Regions from separate parts of the Marinobacter salinisoli genome, predicted to be linked through region 2. Evidence: predicted binding sites of a transcription regulator. Region 2 holds the regulator's gene; the other holds the start of a gene.
The links. The regulator sigma-54, encoded in region 2, starts transcription at its own class of promoters, with help from an activator protein. The targets are predictions, from matches to a motif close to ANTGGCATNNANNTTGCTNT.
Positions count from the first base shown of each region.

Region 1 (7,698 bases), 1.6 Mb from region 2:
CGAATGCCTTTTTCTGCCCTTCAGTCATTCTGCCCTGACGCAGAACGAAGCTACGAATCCCTCGGCGCGTCGTTACCGGCGAATCCGACGCCTTGTCGTTCGAATCGGGCGGTGTTTTCTGGTCGGTCATTTGAAATCCTCAAGCGCTGGCTGCGGGTTTAAAGTAACGAGAACAAACACACAGTTTACCAGAGTCCGTTCCATCAGGAGGACACCGGCGAGCGGTTTGGCTGCTGGCGATCCAGCTGACGATAGCCCAGAGCTTCTGCCAGGTGGCACTGGCTCAGTGTGGCCGCATCGTCCAGATCCGCCAGCGTTCGCGCAACGCGCAAGATCCGATGCAATGCCCGGGCGGACAACCCCAACCGGTTCATCGCGCCCGTCAGCATCTGCTCGTTCGCCGAATCCAGCCCGCACGCTTCCTGCAACGCTCGGCCGGTGAGCATCGCGTTGATGCCGCCCCGATGATCCTGCCGCTCCCGGGCCTGCAGCACCCGCTCGCGCACCACGGCACTGCACTCACCCGGGGCGCCACTGTGTAACAGAACATCGGCAGACTGAACCGGCACCTCCACATGCATATCGAACCGATCCAGCAAAGGGCCCGACACCCTGGCGCGGTATCGAAGCACCTGCTGCGCAGAACACTGACACTCCCGTGTCGGATGCCCCAGAAAACCACAGGGGCATGGATTCATGGCACCGACCAGCTGAAACCGGGCTGGAAAAATCACCTGACGCGCTGCACGGCTGATGGCGATGACTCCCGACTCCATGGGCTCGCGGAGTACCTCCAATACCTTGCGCTCAAATTCAGGCAACTCGTCGAGAAACAGTACGCCACCATGGGCCAGAGAGATTTCCCCCGGCCGCGGGTTGCTGCCGCCCCCCACCATGGCAACCGCAGACGCCGTGTGGTGAGGGGCTCGAAAAGGCGGCAATCGCCACTGCTCGGGTGGCACCGGGTGCCCCGACACAGAGTGAATGGCCGCCACCTCCAGCGCGGCAGACGTGTGCAAGCATGGCAGAAGCCCCGGTAGCCGGCTTGCGAGCATACTCTTGCCGGTACCCGGAGGCCCGAAAAAGAGCAGATTGTGCTGGCCCGCTGCCGCTACCTCGAGCGCCCTTCGGGGCACGTGCTGCCCCCGCACATCGGCCAGGTCCGGAGTTTCGACCGGTGCTTGCCCGGGTGCAACCGGTGCAGGCGGGACCGGACCGAGCTTTGATTGTCCCGTGATATGCCCGCAAACCTCCAACAGGTGGCCGGCGGCCAATACCTCTCCCTCACTGACCAGGGATGCTTCCAGCGCGTTCGCCAAAGGCACCATAATGGCCCGGCCCGCCTCGGTGGCGGCGACAGCGGCGGGCAATACACCACTCAGGGCACGCAACGCGCCATCGAGCGACAGTTCACCTACGAACTCGAGACGCTCCAGCGGTTCGCTCGGTAACTGACCGGACGCCGCCAGAATGCCGATAGCAATGGGAAGATCGAATCGTGCGCCTTCTTTGGGCAGATCCGCTGGCGCCAGATTGATGGTGATGCGACGGGCAGGGAATTCGAAACCGGCATTCAGCAGAGCGCTACGCACCCGTTCCCGGCTCTCGCGGACCGCGGTTTCCGGCATTCCGACGATGGACAGCGCAGGCAGACCTCCGGAGAGGTGGACCTCGACGGTGACACTGGGGGCAACCACGCCGACACTGGCGCGGGAATGGACAATCGCAAGCATGACAACCTTCCATGGTTTCATGGGTTACAGACACTTCCGGGCCCGGCATCCTGCCAGGCAAACCGGCGTTTATTTCGCCTTGAGCTGCTGCTCCAACTCCGCCACGCGCTGCTCCAGCGCGTCGACTTTTTCACGGGTTTTCAACAACACAGCCTGTTGGGCGTCGAACTCTTCGCGGGTAACCAGTTCCAGCCGGGCCAGCACAGACATCACCGTTGCTCGGGCGTGGGTTTCGAAGTCTTCTCTGGCGGCACGGGCCATGTCCGGCACGAACTGACCAAACTGGCCCTGCAACTGGGCAAAAATATCCTGTGGACCTTTCACGAACGGCTTCCTCTTGGTAGCTCACCTCAATTCCGGCACGGCCTGACGCCAACTCTGCCGTCTAGGGGCGCAGTGTATCACAAGGGCCTCTGGCGAGCGTGTGATGACCCAGACAGAGACCCACCTGGGGACCTTGAACAAGGGTGGTGCCAAATCGAGCTATTTAGGTGCACAATGCTCTTTATTGGTGCGCACTTTTGCGCCAATCTGGGACAGGCATTGCCCAGGACATTGATATATAATGTTTTTTTTGCGTTGGCACACCCAATGCTTTCTACCTCGTACGCAATCCGCACAGTTGATGTGCGAGGTGGCAGCATCCCGAACCCATCAGTCGGCCGCCAGGCCCTCACTGCTGGGCCGGCTTTACCAAGGAGACAGCAATGAAACTTGTGACAGCGATCATTAAGCCTTTCAAGCTGGATGATGTCCGTGAGGCACTATCCGAGATTGGCGTTCAAGGTGTAACCGTCACTGAAGTCAAAGGCTTCGGTCGGCAGAAAGGACACACAGAGCTCTACCGTGGCGCGGAATACGTGGTGGATTTCCTCCCGAAGGTCAAAGTAGAAGTTGCCATTGGCGACAACCTGCTGGACCAGGTGATCGAGTCCATCACCAAGGCAGCCAACACCGGCAAGATCGGTGACGGCAAAATTTTTGTTACAGAACTGGAGCAGGCCATCCGGATCCGGACAGGCGAAACCGGCGAAGAAGCGGTGTGATCCGGATCTGACAGAACTGCCAACGCAAATTTTTTAACCGAATCAAGCCTTGTGCGGAGGGCTTAAAATGGAAAGTAATCTTAATCATATTTTTGAATTGCAGTACGCAATGGACACGTTCTACTTCCTGATTTGCGGCGCGCTGGTCATGTGGATGGCCGCGGGTTTTGCCATGCTGGAAGCAGGTCTTGTCCGTGCCAAAAACACCACTGAAATCCTGACCAAAAACGTCGCCCTGTTCGCAATCGCCTGTACCATGTACCTGATTTGCGGCTACGACATCATGTACGGCGGTGGCCTGTTCCTTGACGGCATCACTACCGTTGCTGAAATGGACGACGCAGCTATTGCAGGCGTTATCGCAGCATCCACCGAAGCCGGTTTCGGCGACATGGGTGAGTACAGCGGTGCTTCCGACTTCTTCTTCCAGGTTGTGTTCGTAGCAACCGCTATGTCCATCGTATCCGGTGCCGTTGCCGAGCGTATGAAACTGTGGGCCTTCCTGCTGTTTGCCGTTGTTATGACTGGCTTCATCTACCCGATGGAAGGCGCCTGGACCTGGAACGGTGACGCAGTATTCGGCATGTTCGAGCTGAACTACAGTGACTACGCCGGTTCCGGTATTGTTCACATGGCTGGTGCTGCTGCTGCCCTGGCGGGTGTGCTGGTGCTGGGTCCGCGCGCCGGCAAGTACGGCGCTAACGGTCAGATCAACGCCTTCCCGGGCGCCAACCTGCCGCTGGCAACCCTCGGTACCTTCATCCTGTGGATGGGCTGGTTCGGCTTTAACGGCGGTTCCACGCTGAAGCTGGGTGGCATCGGCGTTGCCAACGAAGTTGCTAACGTGTTCCTGAACACCAACGCTGCCGCCGCGGGCGGTCTGATCACAGCTCTGGTGGTTGCTCGCATCATGTTCGGCAAAGCCGACCTGACCATGGCCCTGAACGGTGCCCTGGCTGGCCTGGTTGCGATCACTGCCGAGCCGGCTGATCCGTCTCCGCTGCTGGCGACCGTCATCGGTGCCATCGGTGGCGCGATCGTAGTCTTCTCCATCGTGTTCATGGACAAGATCCGCATTGACGATCCGGTTGGTGCCATCTCCGTTCACGGTGTGGTTGGTATCTGGGGTATCTTCGCGGTACTGCTGTCCGACGCCGACGCGACCTTCATGGGTCAGCTGGTAGGCACCCTGACCATCTTCATCTGGGTCTTCGTTACCAGCCTGATCACCTGGTTGGTCATCAAGGCCATCATGGGCATCCGTGTCAGCGAAGAAGACGAGTACGAAGGTGTGGATCTGTCCGAGTGCGGTATGGAAGCCTATCCGGAGTGGGTTAACGCCCGTCAGTAATCAACTGACTGCAAACGAAAGGGGCGCCCGATGGGCGCCCCTTTTTTGTGCCAGCAAACGTTACTTTACGGACACCGCTCAACGCACTCCGTGATACAGCGAATCATCCGAGTGACGCAGATACAGCAGCAGTACCGTTTCCGCTTCTTGGTGTGTGTCATAGGGCCCTTCCACCGACCCTTCCCGGGTCTGAAAGAACCACTTACCGTTTACCAGTGAAAACCGGTCGCTGCGGAACCAGTGCTTCTCAGACTCTCCTTTGCGCACATCCATCACTAGACTCTCCTTGCTCAATGCTGACCGGGTCGATGCAATTTTCGACCACATCGTTTTTGAGTCTAGACCGAGAGCAGACCTTGTCTAGCGATAAACCTTACCCTTCACCCGGCTGAACCGGATCGCCAAGGCTTTCCGCCATGAACTGCGGCATCGCCAGCGCACCGCGGTGGACACCCGCGTTGTAATAGCGAGTCACAAACGGCCGGTTATCGGCATCCTCTTCCCGGAAATACTGCACAGGCTTGTGCTTGCCAGCCATGGTGCAGCTCCACCACCCGGTCGGATACACCGGTTGCGGGAACGGCAGGGTGTGGACGTGATCGAAGCCAGCCTTGCGCAGATCGGTGTGAATGGACTTGATGATGGAATCGGTGTGCAGCATCGGCGATTCGCTTTGCTGGACAATCAGTCCGCCCTCGTTCAGCGCCAGCAGCGCATCCCGATAGAAATCCAGCGCAAACAGGCCCTCGGCCGGCCCCACTGGATCCGTGCTGTCAATGATGATCAGATCCAGGCTGCCGGGGGCTACATCCCGAATCCACTGGATGCCGTCGCCGAAAAAGAAATTGGCCCGGGGGTCCTCGTTGGACTCACAGAGTTCCGGGAAGTATTTTTCGGACATGCGGGTCACCCGCTCGTCAATTTCAACCTGCCAGGCTTCTTCCACGCCAGGATGCTTGAGCACCTCCTTCAAGGTCCCGCAGTCACCGCCACCAATGATGGCGACTTTCTTCGGATCCCGGTGGGTAAACAGCGCCGGATGGGTCATCATCTCGTGGTACAGGAAGTTGTCGCGAGAGGTCAGCATCACGCACCCGTCCAGCACCATCAGATTGCCGAAGGTTTCGGTCTCATAGATTTCGAGTTTCTGGAACGGCGTCTGCTCTTCATGCAGTTTTTGCTTGATCTGCAGGGAAAAAGCGGTTCCCTGATCCTGGAAGATTTCGGTAAACCAGCCTTCGTTCAATGATGACATGCGGTGCCTCCCTGTGCTCCATGGGCTGAATTGGTGCCGCCATTGTAGGGCCGCATGCACCTCAGCTGAAGCCTTAATGTTTGTTGGCACGCTGTTTTTCTGCGAATCCGGCTCTTTCAGGCAAGGCAGCGACCACCTACAATGCGGCCATACACAGCACGACCACCTTCAAGCTGCCACCCCGGTTTCCCAACAGGATGACGACAATGAGCGAAGCCAGCCGCCAGGCCCACAAGGTCTATAACATCAGCCACTGGAGCGACGGCTACATCGGTGTCAGTGCGGCGGGCGAGGTGTTGATCCGCCCCCACCGCGGCCAGGACTCCGCCGCCATCAACCTGCCCGAGCTGACGCAGTCACTGATGGCCTCCGGGGTGGCGTTGCCGGTGCTGATCCGCTTTTCGGACATTCTTCACGATCGCGTGAATACACTGTGCAATGCCTTCAACACGATGGCCGAGGAGCACGACTATCAGGGCAAATACACCGCGGTTTACCCGATCAAGGTGAACCAGCAACGGCGGGTCGTGGAAGAGCTGATATCAGCGGAACCGGCGGCCAGCAACGGACAGATCGGCCTCGAAGCGGGCAGCAAACCGGAGCTGATGGCGGTGCTGGCCATGTCACCCAAAGCCGGCTCGGTCATCGTCTGCAACGGCTACAAGGACCGCGAATATATCCGTCTGGCCCTGATCGGCCAGAAGCTGGGCCACCGGGTTTTTCTCGTGGTTGAAAAACGCTCCGAACTGCCGCTCATTCTGCGCGAAGCGGAAGATCTGGGCGTCTCGCCACTGATTGGCGTTCGCGCCAGGCTCGCCAGCATCGGCAAGGGCAACTGGCAGAATACTGGCGGTGAAAAATCCAAGTTTGGCCTGTCAGCCCAGCAGGTGCTGGAAGTGGTCCGGACGCTCCGCGAGGCCGGTGCCCTGCATACGCTGCAATTGCTGCACTTCCACCTGGGCTCACAAATCGCCAATATCCGCGACATACAGACCGGCCTGCGCGAATGCGCACGGTTTTACAGCGAACTGTGTCAGCTTGGGGCACCGATCAGCACCGTGGACATCGGCGGCGGCTTGGGCGTGGACTACGAAGGCACCCGGTCGCGCAGCAGTTGCTCGATGAACTACAGCGTCAAGGAATACGCTTCCAACGTTATCCGGACCCTGCAGGCTGAGTGCGACCGCCACGACCTGCCCCACCCTGACCTGATCAGCGAGTCCGGCCGGGCTCTGACCGCTCATCACTCAGTTCTGGTGACCAACGTGATTGATCGCGACACGCCCGACGACCTCGTGCCGGCGCAGCCGGGAGCCGATGCGCCCGCCCCCCTGCAAGATCTGTGGCGGGACCTGCTCAGCCTGGAGGATGAAAACTCGCCCCGCTCCCTGCCCGAGATCTATCACGATATCCTGCATGCCATTTCGGACGTCCACGCCCAGTTCGCTCATGGCGTGCTGTCGCTTCAGGACCGCGCCGACGCCGAAACGATCTACACCCGCTGCTGCCGCCTGCTGAGGGCCGCGCTCGACAGCACCAGCCGGGTGCATCGGGAGATCATTGACGAGCTCAATGAAAAGCTTGCTGAAAAGCTGTTTGTGAATTTCTCGCTGTTCCAATCGCTGCCAGATGTCTGGGGCATTGACCAGATTTTCCCGGTTCTGCCGATCAACGGCCTGAACCGGCCACTGAACCGCCGGGCCGTCATTCAGGACATCACCTGCGACTCCGATGGCCGGATCGACCAGTACGTGGATGGCCAGGGTATTGAGAGCACCCTCCCGCTGCCGGAAGACCAGCCCGGGGAAGCCTTACTGATGGGATTTTTTATGACCGGGGCCTACCAGGAAATACTGGGGGATATGCACAACCTGTTTGGCGACACTCATTCGGTGGATGTCCGGCTTAACGGCAACAACGGATTCGACACCAGTGCCCCGATGACCGGCGATACCGTGTCGACGGTCCTTCGCTACGTCAACTTCGACTCCGCCAGCCTGCTCAAGTCCTATGAGAGAAAGCTGGCCGACAGCGAACTGCCTGAAGAGGTTCGAACGGCACTGTTGGCGGAACTGGCAGCCGGACTGGAGGGCTATACCTACCTGGAAACGTGATCCGGGCGGATTTCCTGCTGGTCGCGTTGCCGCCAGACACTGGGTGCGACACCCTCCCATTTCCGGAATGCCCGGGCGAAGTTCGACGGATCGCTGTAACCCAGGGCATCGGCAATGGCGTCCAGATTGAGTTCCTGCCGGCGCAGAAGTACCAGCGAGCGCTCGTGCCGAATCCGGTCCTGCAGCTGTTTGAAACGTA
Region 1 is NZ_CP071247.1:1,268,360-1,276,057, reverse strand. It holds gene trmB (tRNA (guanosine(46)-N7)-methyltransferase TrmB) at 1-130, opposite strand, end outside; gene LPB19_RS05750 (YifB family Mg chelatase-like AAA ATPase) at 204-1,733, opposite strand; gene LPB19_RS05745 (accessory factor UbiK family protein) at 1,803-2,057, opposite strand; gene glnK (P-II family nitrogen regulator) at 2,441-2,779, shown strand; gene LPB19_RS05735 (ammonium transporter) at 2,847-4,130, shown strand; gene LPB19_RS05730 (DUF6316 family protein) at 4,209-4,403, opposite strand; gene speE (polyamine aminopropyltransferase) at 4,504-5,385, opposite strand; gene speA (biosynthetic arginine decarboxylase) at 5,592-7,499, shown strand; gene LPB19_RS05715 (AraC family transcriptional regulator) at 7,484-7,698, opposite strand, start outside.
Region 1: a site for sigma-54 is predicted at 2,312-2,331, ahead of glnK (P-II family nitrogen regulator). Genes of this name have one in related genera too.

Region 2 (7,698 bases):
TTCGTTGCGGTCATCTGCTGGTAAAGGGTGCCGGGTGCATCGCATTGGCGAAGCCGGTCACAAAAGATCCGTTCGTTGAACTTCTCGGCCAGCTGGCTAAGCAGTTCGAGATGCTCGCTGGTGGCTTCTTTCGGCACGATCAGGGCAAAGATAAGGTCAACGGGCTGATTGTCGATGGCGTCGAACTCGATACCCTCCTCCAGGGTTACCAGGACGCCAATGACCCGATCGAGCCCTTCGAGCCGGCAGTGGGGAATGGCGATGCCCTGGCCAATGCCGGTGCTGCCCAGACGCTCCCGCGCAACAAGATTATTGAAAATCTGGCTTTCGTTGAGCGTGCTGTCGTGCTGATGGATTTGGTCGGCAATAAATTCCAGCACCCGTTTCTTGCTTGATGCAGAAACTTTGCAAAGCGTCAGTTCGGGCAAAAGGATATTGTCAATTGTCAGGGATGTGTCGCTCATGAATCGACTGCAGGTCGGTTAAAAAAAGCTGCGGCAGGGTAACCGTGCCGCAGCGCTCTTGGCTAATGCTGGTGAAAGCTCTGGCTACCGGGAACCGTTGCCGTGCTTTCGCTCCACGTTCTTTTCCTTGTGCTTGAGGATCTGACGGTCAAGCTTATCAATCAGGGAATCAATTGCCGCATACATGTCATCATTTTCAGCCTTTGCGTGAATTTCACCACCAACCACATGCATGGTTGCTTCCGCCATCTGGCGCACTTTCTCGACCTCCAGGGTAACCTGGCAGTTGTTGATGTGATCAAAGTGCCGCTCCAGCTTTTCGAACTTCTCTGAAACGTAATCCTTGAGTGCGGGAGTCAGTTCTACATGATGGCCTGAAATGTTGAGTTGCATAGGCGTCTCCTGTTGTCATCATGCCGTCCCAATGGGCCGGGCTGAAAGCCAGCGCAGCGGTGTGCGCCAGCGAAATTGTTCAGGGGCAGCCTTGGCAGACCGTATTCCCCTAAACCAGTCTTTTTCGTTCGTTGGATGGCGGAATGTGCATGGCTTCCCGGTATTTGGCTACCGTGCGTCGCGCCACCCTGATGCCCTGTTCTCCTAGCATGGCCGCAATTTTGCTGTCGCTCAACGGCTTTTTTGGTGTTTCCGCTGCGATCAGTTTCTTGATCATTGCACGGATGGCCGTCGAAGAACACTCCCCGCCTTCGTCTGTACTGACGTGGCTCGAGAAAAAATACTTCAGCTCGAAAATACCCCGGGGAGTGTGCATGTATTTCTGCGTGGTCACCCGGGAGATCGTCGATTCATGCATTTCCACCGCCTGCGCAATATCGGACAGGATGAGCGGTTTCATCGCCTCTTCGCCCTGATCCAGAAACCCCTGCTGGTGCTCGACGATGCGCGTAGCCACCTTCAGCAGCGTTTCGTTTCTGCTTTGCAGACTTTTGATGAACCACTTGGCTTCCTGCAGCTGATCTCTGAGATAGGTATTGTCGGCGCTGCTGTCCGCCCGCTTTATTAATGAAGCATAGCTCGCATTGACGCGGATGCGCGGTGCAATCTCGGGGTTTAGCTCAACCCGCCAGCGGCCATTGTGTTTCCGGACAATTACATCGGGAATCACGTAATCGGGTTCCGCCTGATCGATAACATCACCCGGACGCGGGTTGAGATTCGTGATCAGGGCGAGCACGTCACGAAGCTGGTCTTCTTTCAGCCGGCTCCGGCGAAGCAGTTGCGCGTAATCACGGTTGCCCAGCAGGTTAATGTAGTGGGTAATAACCAGTCTTGCCTGCGGCAGCCAAGGGGTTTCCGGTGGTAACTGGTTCAGCTGGATAAGCAGGCATTCCTGCAAATCCCGGGCAAATACGCCTGACGGATCGAAATGCTGCAGACGGTGCAGTACCGCCTCCACTTCGTCGAGTTCCAGCGGATCCTCGTCCTGCTCATCCATCAGGCCGGCGTGGATTTCTTCCAGCGGGCTGGTCAGATAGCCACGATCATCGACCGCATCCAGCAGGGCATGGGCAACAGCTGCGTCTCGTTCACTGAGAGGGGTCAGGTTCAGCTGCCACAGCAGGTGATCGTGCAGGGTCTCAGTCGGTGAATTCCGGGTCTCGAAGTCGTGATCATTTTCGTCATCGTTACGAGCGGCCGACGCCGGTGCTGATTGATAGATGTCGTCCCAGGCTGTGTCTACCGGGAGATCGTCGGGAATGTTGTCCGGTGCGTCATTCTCGGTGGACCAGTCGGGGCCGGTATCCGGTTCGTCCCAATCTTGCTCGGGGTCTGGCGCGGCGTCTCCGGTTACTTCGCTCTCAGCGGAGCTCTCGGCCTTTTCAGCGTCGTCACTGGTGGTGTCTGGCTGGTTGTCGTCGTCTTCCGACGTTTCCAGCATTGGGTTGGATTCCAGTGCCTGCTGGATCTCTTGTTGGAGATCGAGGGTAGATAGCTGCAGTAGCCGGATCGCCTGTTGAAGCTGGGGGGTCATCGTCAGGCTTTGACCCAGCTTTAACTGTAAAGAGGCTTTCATCACCATGGTTCAGGATCCGTTACTCATCAGCTCACGCGATTACGGAATGTGTAGTAAAACTCTATATGAGACCAGCGGTTGCGGAATTTTCGCCGGCTAGCAAGTTCTTTGCCGAGTTTACTCGGTAGCGATTGCCAAGACAATCTGGTGCAGGGTGTCACAGTCGGAATTCGTCCCCGAGATAGACTTCCTTCACCTGTTGATTGGCGAGGATGCTCTCGGCGTTTCCAGAGGCAATAATGTGCCCGCCGGACACAATATACGCGGTTTCGCAGATGTCCAGGGTTTCCCGGACATTGTGGTCGGTAATCAGCACGCCAATGCCTTTATCCCGGAGGTGTCGGATAATGTGTTTGATGTCGCTGACCGATATGGGATCGACCCCGGCGAAGGGCTCATCGAGCAGGATAAAAGCCGGCTCCATGGCCAGTGCACGGGCAATTTCCACGCGCCGGCGCTCACCACCGGACAGTGCCATGCCGGCGCTGTCACGGATGTGGGTAATGTGGAATTCTTCCAGCAGTTCTTCGAGCTTGTGTTCGCGCTCGCTTCGGCTCAGGCGTTTCCGGGTTTCCAGGATTGCCATGATGTTGTCACGTACTGACAGTTTTCGGAACACCGAGGCCTCTTGGGGCAGGTATCCAATGCCTTTTCTCGCGCGACCGTGCATGGGCAGGGGTGTGATGTCCTGTCCGTCGATGGTGATGCGGCCATGATCGGCAGGCACCAGACCCACAATCATGTAGAAGCAGGTCGTTTTACCTGCGCCGTTGGGGCCGAGCAGGCCAACGATCTCGCCGCTGCGAATCTCCAGCGAGACGTCAATAACCACTTTTTTCTGTTTGTAGCTTTTCGCCAGATTACTGGCTCTCAGAACTGCCATCGGATCCCTGTTTTTTGCTGGTGCTACGTGGCTGAATGACCATTTCGACACGGCCTCGACCGGAGCTGGTTTCGCTGCCACCCTCGGCGGTTACAACTCGACGGACGGTATCATAATGAATGACCTCTCCGCGGAACAGGTTCCCGTTCTGCTGTATGATGGCGTCTCGCTCGAACGTCAGTTCATTATCCGAGGCGGACCACTTAATACTAAGCGCCCGCGCATCGGTTTCACCCGATCCGTCCCGGGCTGGCTGCTGGTAGCGAGCAGGGCTGCCGGTGGCTTCCACCCGGTTGAGATCATTTCCGGACCGGTAAAGCACAACCCGGTCTGCGGTCAGGCGGGTTTTACCCTGAACCAGTTCGACGTCGCCGCTGTATGTGGCTATGCCCTGGCCATCATCCAGCCGGGCGCTGTCTGCGCTGACCCTGATCGGTTGGTCGGAGTCCAGGCTAAAGGCGGCGGCAGGGCCGGTAAGTGTCAGCGCGAAGGTGAGTGCCAGCGCCCCTCGGAGCCGCTTATTTGCCTGTTTCATAACGTCCTTCCACCTGGGATTTGAGTTCCACAATGCGTTCGTCGATCCATGCTTTCATACCTTTGGACCGGGTTACCCCGATTTTGTCGGCTATGGTAACCGGCGCTTCGGTGTAAACGATACCCAGATCGTTATCCAGCGTGAGGGATTCTGTGGTCAGGACGGTTTCCCGCTCCCCCAATTGCTGAAACACTCGCACGTTGCCGGTCAGGTACAATATCCCCTCGTTCTGCAGCAGGCTGCCGTCTTCGGCTTCGATTTGCCAGGGCGAGCCGGCCTGCTCGCTGAAAATATTGGCTTTTGGGGCCTCAACGGTGGCCAGGTTGCCCTCTTCAAACTGTTCAATACGCGGGCTGGTGAACTGGATTTCCAGCTCGCCGGCCTCGTTGTAAGAGGTATAGCTGCCATTCACGACAAAGCCATCGGGCTCCCGGTTGCCCCGCAGCTCTGCTCGATCATCGGCAGAGGGCGGTCGCTCGTCACTGCGCCAAAGCAGGAACAGGGTCGCCCCGACGGTGGCGATCAGTGCCAGTGAGCGCAGCCAGGGGCGGTTCTCCAGCGTGAGCAGGGCTATCAGGCCGCCTTCTGGAGTGTCCCGGTCTGTTTCCTGAGTGCCGTCCTGAAGACTGTCGGGTGAAGATCCGTTTGTCATGCATCCGATTCCAGGTATTTTGCCAAAGCGCCGTCCAGTTTGTTCTGTGATGTCAGGATCAGGTCACATGCTTCTCTGACGGCCCCCGCGCCCCCGGCGACCTGAGTGCAGTAGTCCGCGTGTTGGCGCACCAGCCAGTAGCCGTTTGGCACGGTAATGCCCAGGCCTGCGTAGCGAATAGCCGGCAGGTCGGGCAGGTCATCACCCATGTAGGCGATCTGTTCCGGCAGCACATCCATGGTGCTGACCAGCTCCTGCAGTGCCACTTTTTTATCCTCACGGCCTTGCATGAGGTGTTTGATGCCGAGATCGTTCATCCGTTTCTCGGTCAGCGGTGAGCGTCGCCCGGTGATAACGGCGACGGTGATGCCTGCGGCCATGAGTTGTTTAAGGCCCAGACCGTCCAGAATGTTAAAACCCTTCAGTTCGTCGCCGTTAGCGCTGAAGTAAAGCCTGCCGTCGCTCATGATGCCGTCGACGTCCAGGGCGATCAGCCGGATCTGCGCGGCCTTTGCCAGCAAGGTATCGGGCCAATGGGCTTGCAGCGGGTGCGGTGCGCTGGTCATCAGATCACTCCGGCTCGCAGCAGGTCATGCATATTAATGGCGCCAACCAGTTCACCCTGTTCGTCGGTTACTGGCAGGGCGTTGATTTTCATTTCTTCCATAATATTCAGTGCCTCCGCCGCGAGGTGATCGGCCTGAATGGTCTTGCCGTTGCGAGTCATCACCTGTTCGATGGCGGTGGTGTGGACATCCAGGTTCTTGTCGAGCGTGCGTCTCAGGTCGCCGTCGGTGAAGACTCCGGTCAGTTTGCCTCTGGCATCCAGCACAGTCGTCATGCCTAATCCCTTGCGGGAGATCTCCAGCAGGGCGCCACTGAGGGTGGTTCCCTCCTGAACCCGGGGGATACGGTCACCGATGTGCATGATGTCTGATACGTGCAGCAGGAGTCTGCGCCCCAGGCTCCCGCCGGGGTGCGAGAAAGCGAACTCTTCTGCGCTGAATCCGCGTGCCTCCAGTAGAGCCACCGCAAGGGCGTCACCCATGACCAGCGTGGCGGTGGTGCTGGAGGTGGGGGCGAGGCCCAGCGGGCAGGCTTCCGTCTGGACGCTGACATCCAGATTGGCCACGGCTTCCTTGGCTAGGGTGGAAGTCGGATTGCCGGTCATGCTGATCAGCGGTGCGCCCATGCGCTTGATCAGCGGCAGTATGGTTACCACCTCGCTGGTGTTTCCACTATTTGAAATGGCAATCACGACATCCTGACTGGTGATCATGCCAAGATCGCCATGACTGGCTTCGCCCGGATGCACGAAGAAAGAGGGGGTGCCGGTGCTGGCCAGCGTCGCCGCGATCTTGTTGCCGATGTGGCCTGACTTGCCCATGCCGGTGACGACAACCCGCCCTTTGCATTGCATGATCACTTCACAGGCTTTGACGAATTCTCCATCGATACGTTGTTCCAGGGCCTCGATGGCCTGGCGCTCAATGCGGATGGCCTGAAGTGCGGATGTGCGAAAATCCTGTGTGCTCTTTTCGGTCATCGGGATCCTAGCCTGGTCTGAGTGGGTGAGTGTCGAAACGCCAATCAAGAGTCGGTGTGTTAACCGGAAACTAGTTCAAGTCGGCTGATCAGTATATCATTTTCATGTATCGATGCTGTTCGGTTGCGGTATGTTCGGGCAAACTACTCCCGGTGTACAACCTGTTTTGAGTTCAAGGGATTGAGCTTCGCACCCTTCCAATGCCATGCCGCAGCTCCCACAAAGGAAAAGGCCATGGATTCGCCTGCATACATCTCCCTGAAAAATGTTGTCTTCTCGCGCTCGGGTCGACGTATCTTCGATGGCGTGTCGCTGGAGATTCCGCGAGGGAAAATCACTGCGATCATGGGGCCTAGTGGCACCGGAAAAACCACACTTCTGCGTCTCATTGGTGGTCAGCTCAAGCCCGATTCGGGCAGCATTCAGGTTGATGGGGTTGAAGTGCCGGGTCTGAAACGGCGCGCACTGTATACCTTGCGCGAAAAAATGGGGCTACTGTTTCAGAGTGGCGCCCTGTTTACCGACTTAAGCGTCTACGAGAACGTGGCATTTCCGCTGCGAGTGCATACCAGGTTGCCGGAGGACATGGTCCGGGACATCGTTTTGATGAAGCTTGAGGCGGTCGGCCTCCGAGGCGCCCGTGATTTGATGCCTTCCGAACTGTCCGGCGGTATGACCCGGCGTGTGGCCCTGGCGCGAAGTATTGTGTTGGATCCCGAACTCATCATGTATGACGAGCCTTTCACGGGACAGGACCCCATTGCCATGGGTGTGCTGGTCAAACTCATTCGCGATCTGAATCGATCCACGGGCATGACCAGCGTGTTGGTATCTCATGATGTTGCGGAGTCGCTGAGTATCTGCGATTACGCCTGCATTGTGGCCGATGGCAAGGTCATCGGTGCCGGCGAGCCAGAGGAACTCAAATCCCATCCGTCCGAGCAGGTTCAGCAGTTTTTGCAGGGGCAGCCGGATGGGCCGGTGCCGTTTCATTACCCCGCGACGAGCGTGGATGCTGATTTCGGACTGACGGGAGGCAGCGCATGATGGATCGGGTTTCGGCTCTGGGGCGCATGGGGTTGGATGTGGTCGCCTCGCTGGGCCGGGCAGGTCAGTTCCTGTTTGGTGTGTTGGCGGGTATTCCCAGGCCGTCCACTGGTTTTCCTCTTTTGCTCAAGCAGCTTTACGCCGTTGGTGTGCTGTCTCTGGTCATCGTGGTGGTGTCCGGTCTGTTTATTGGCATGGTGTTGGGCTTGCAGGGCTACACCATTCTGAGTGACTACGGTTCAGAAGCCGCGATCGGACAGATGATTGCACTGACGCTGGTCCGGGAGTTGGGCCCGGTGGTAACCGCGTTACTGTTTGCTGGTCGCGCAGGCTCTGCCCTGACGGCGGAGATCGGGCTTATGAAGGCCACCGAGCAACTGTCCAGCATGGAAATGATGGGGGTGGATCCTTTGAAGCGTGTGGTAGCTCCCCGCCTGTGGGCTGGTTTCCTGGCGATGCCGGTTCTGGCGCTGATCTTTTCCATGGTGGGAGTTCTGGGCGGCATGCTGGTGGGAGTGGAATGGCTCGGTGTGTTCGAG
Region 2 is NZ_CP071247.1:3,356,942-3,364,639, reverse strand. It holds gene ptsN (PTS IIA-like nitrogen regulatory protein PtsN) at 1-464, opposite strand, end outside; gene hpf (ribosome hibernation promoting factor) at 549-857, opposite strand; gene LPB19_RS15335 (RNA polymerase factor sigma-54) at 967-2,496, opposite strand; gene lptB (LPS export ABC transporter ATP-binding protein) at 2,654-3,379, opposite strand; gene lptA (lipopolysaccharide transport periplasmic protein LptA) at 3,357-3,914, opposite strand; gene lptC (LPS export ABC transporter periplasmic protein LptC) at 3,898-4,566, opposite strand; gene kdsC (3-deoxy-manno-octulosonate-8-phosphatase KdsC) at 4,563-5,132, opposite strand; gene LPB19_RS15310 (KpsF/GutQ family sugar-phosphate isomerase) at 5,132-6,112, opposite strand; gene LPB19_RS15305 (ABC transporter ATP-binding protein) at 6,347-7,159, shown strand; gene mlaE (lipid asymmetry maintenance ABC transporter permease subunit MlaE) at 7,156-7,698, shown strand, end outside.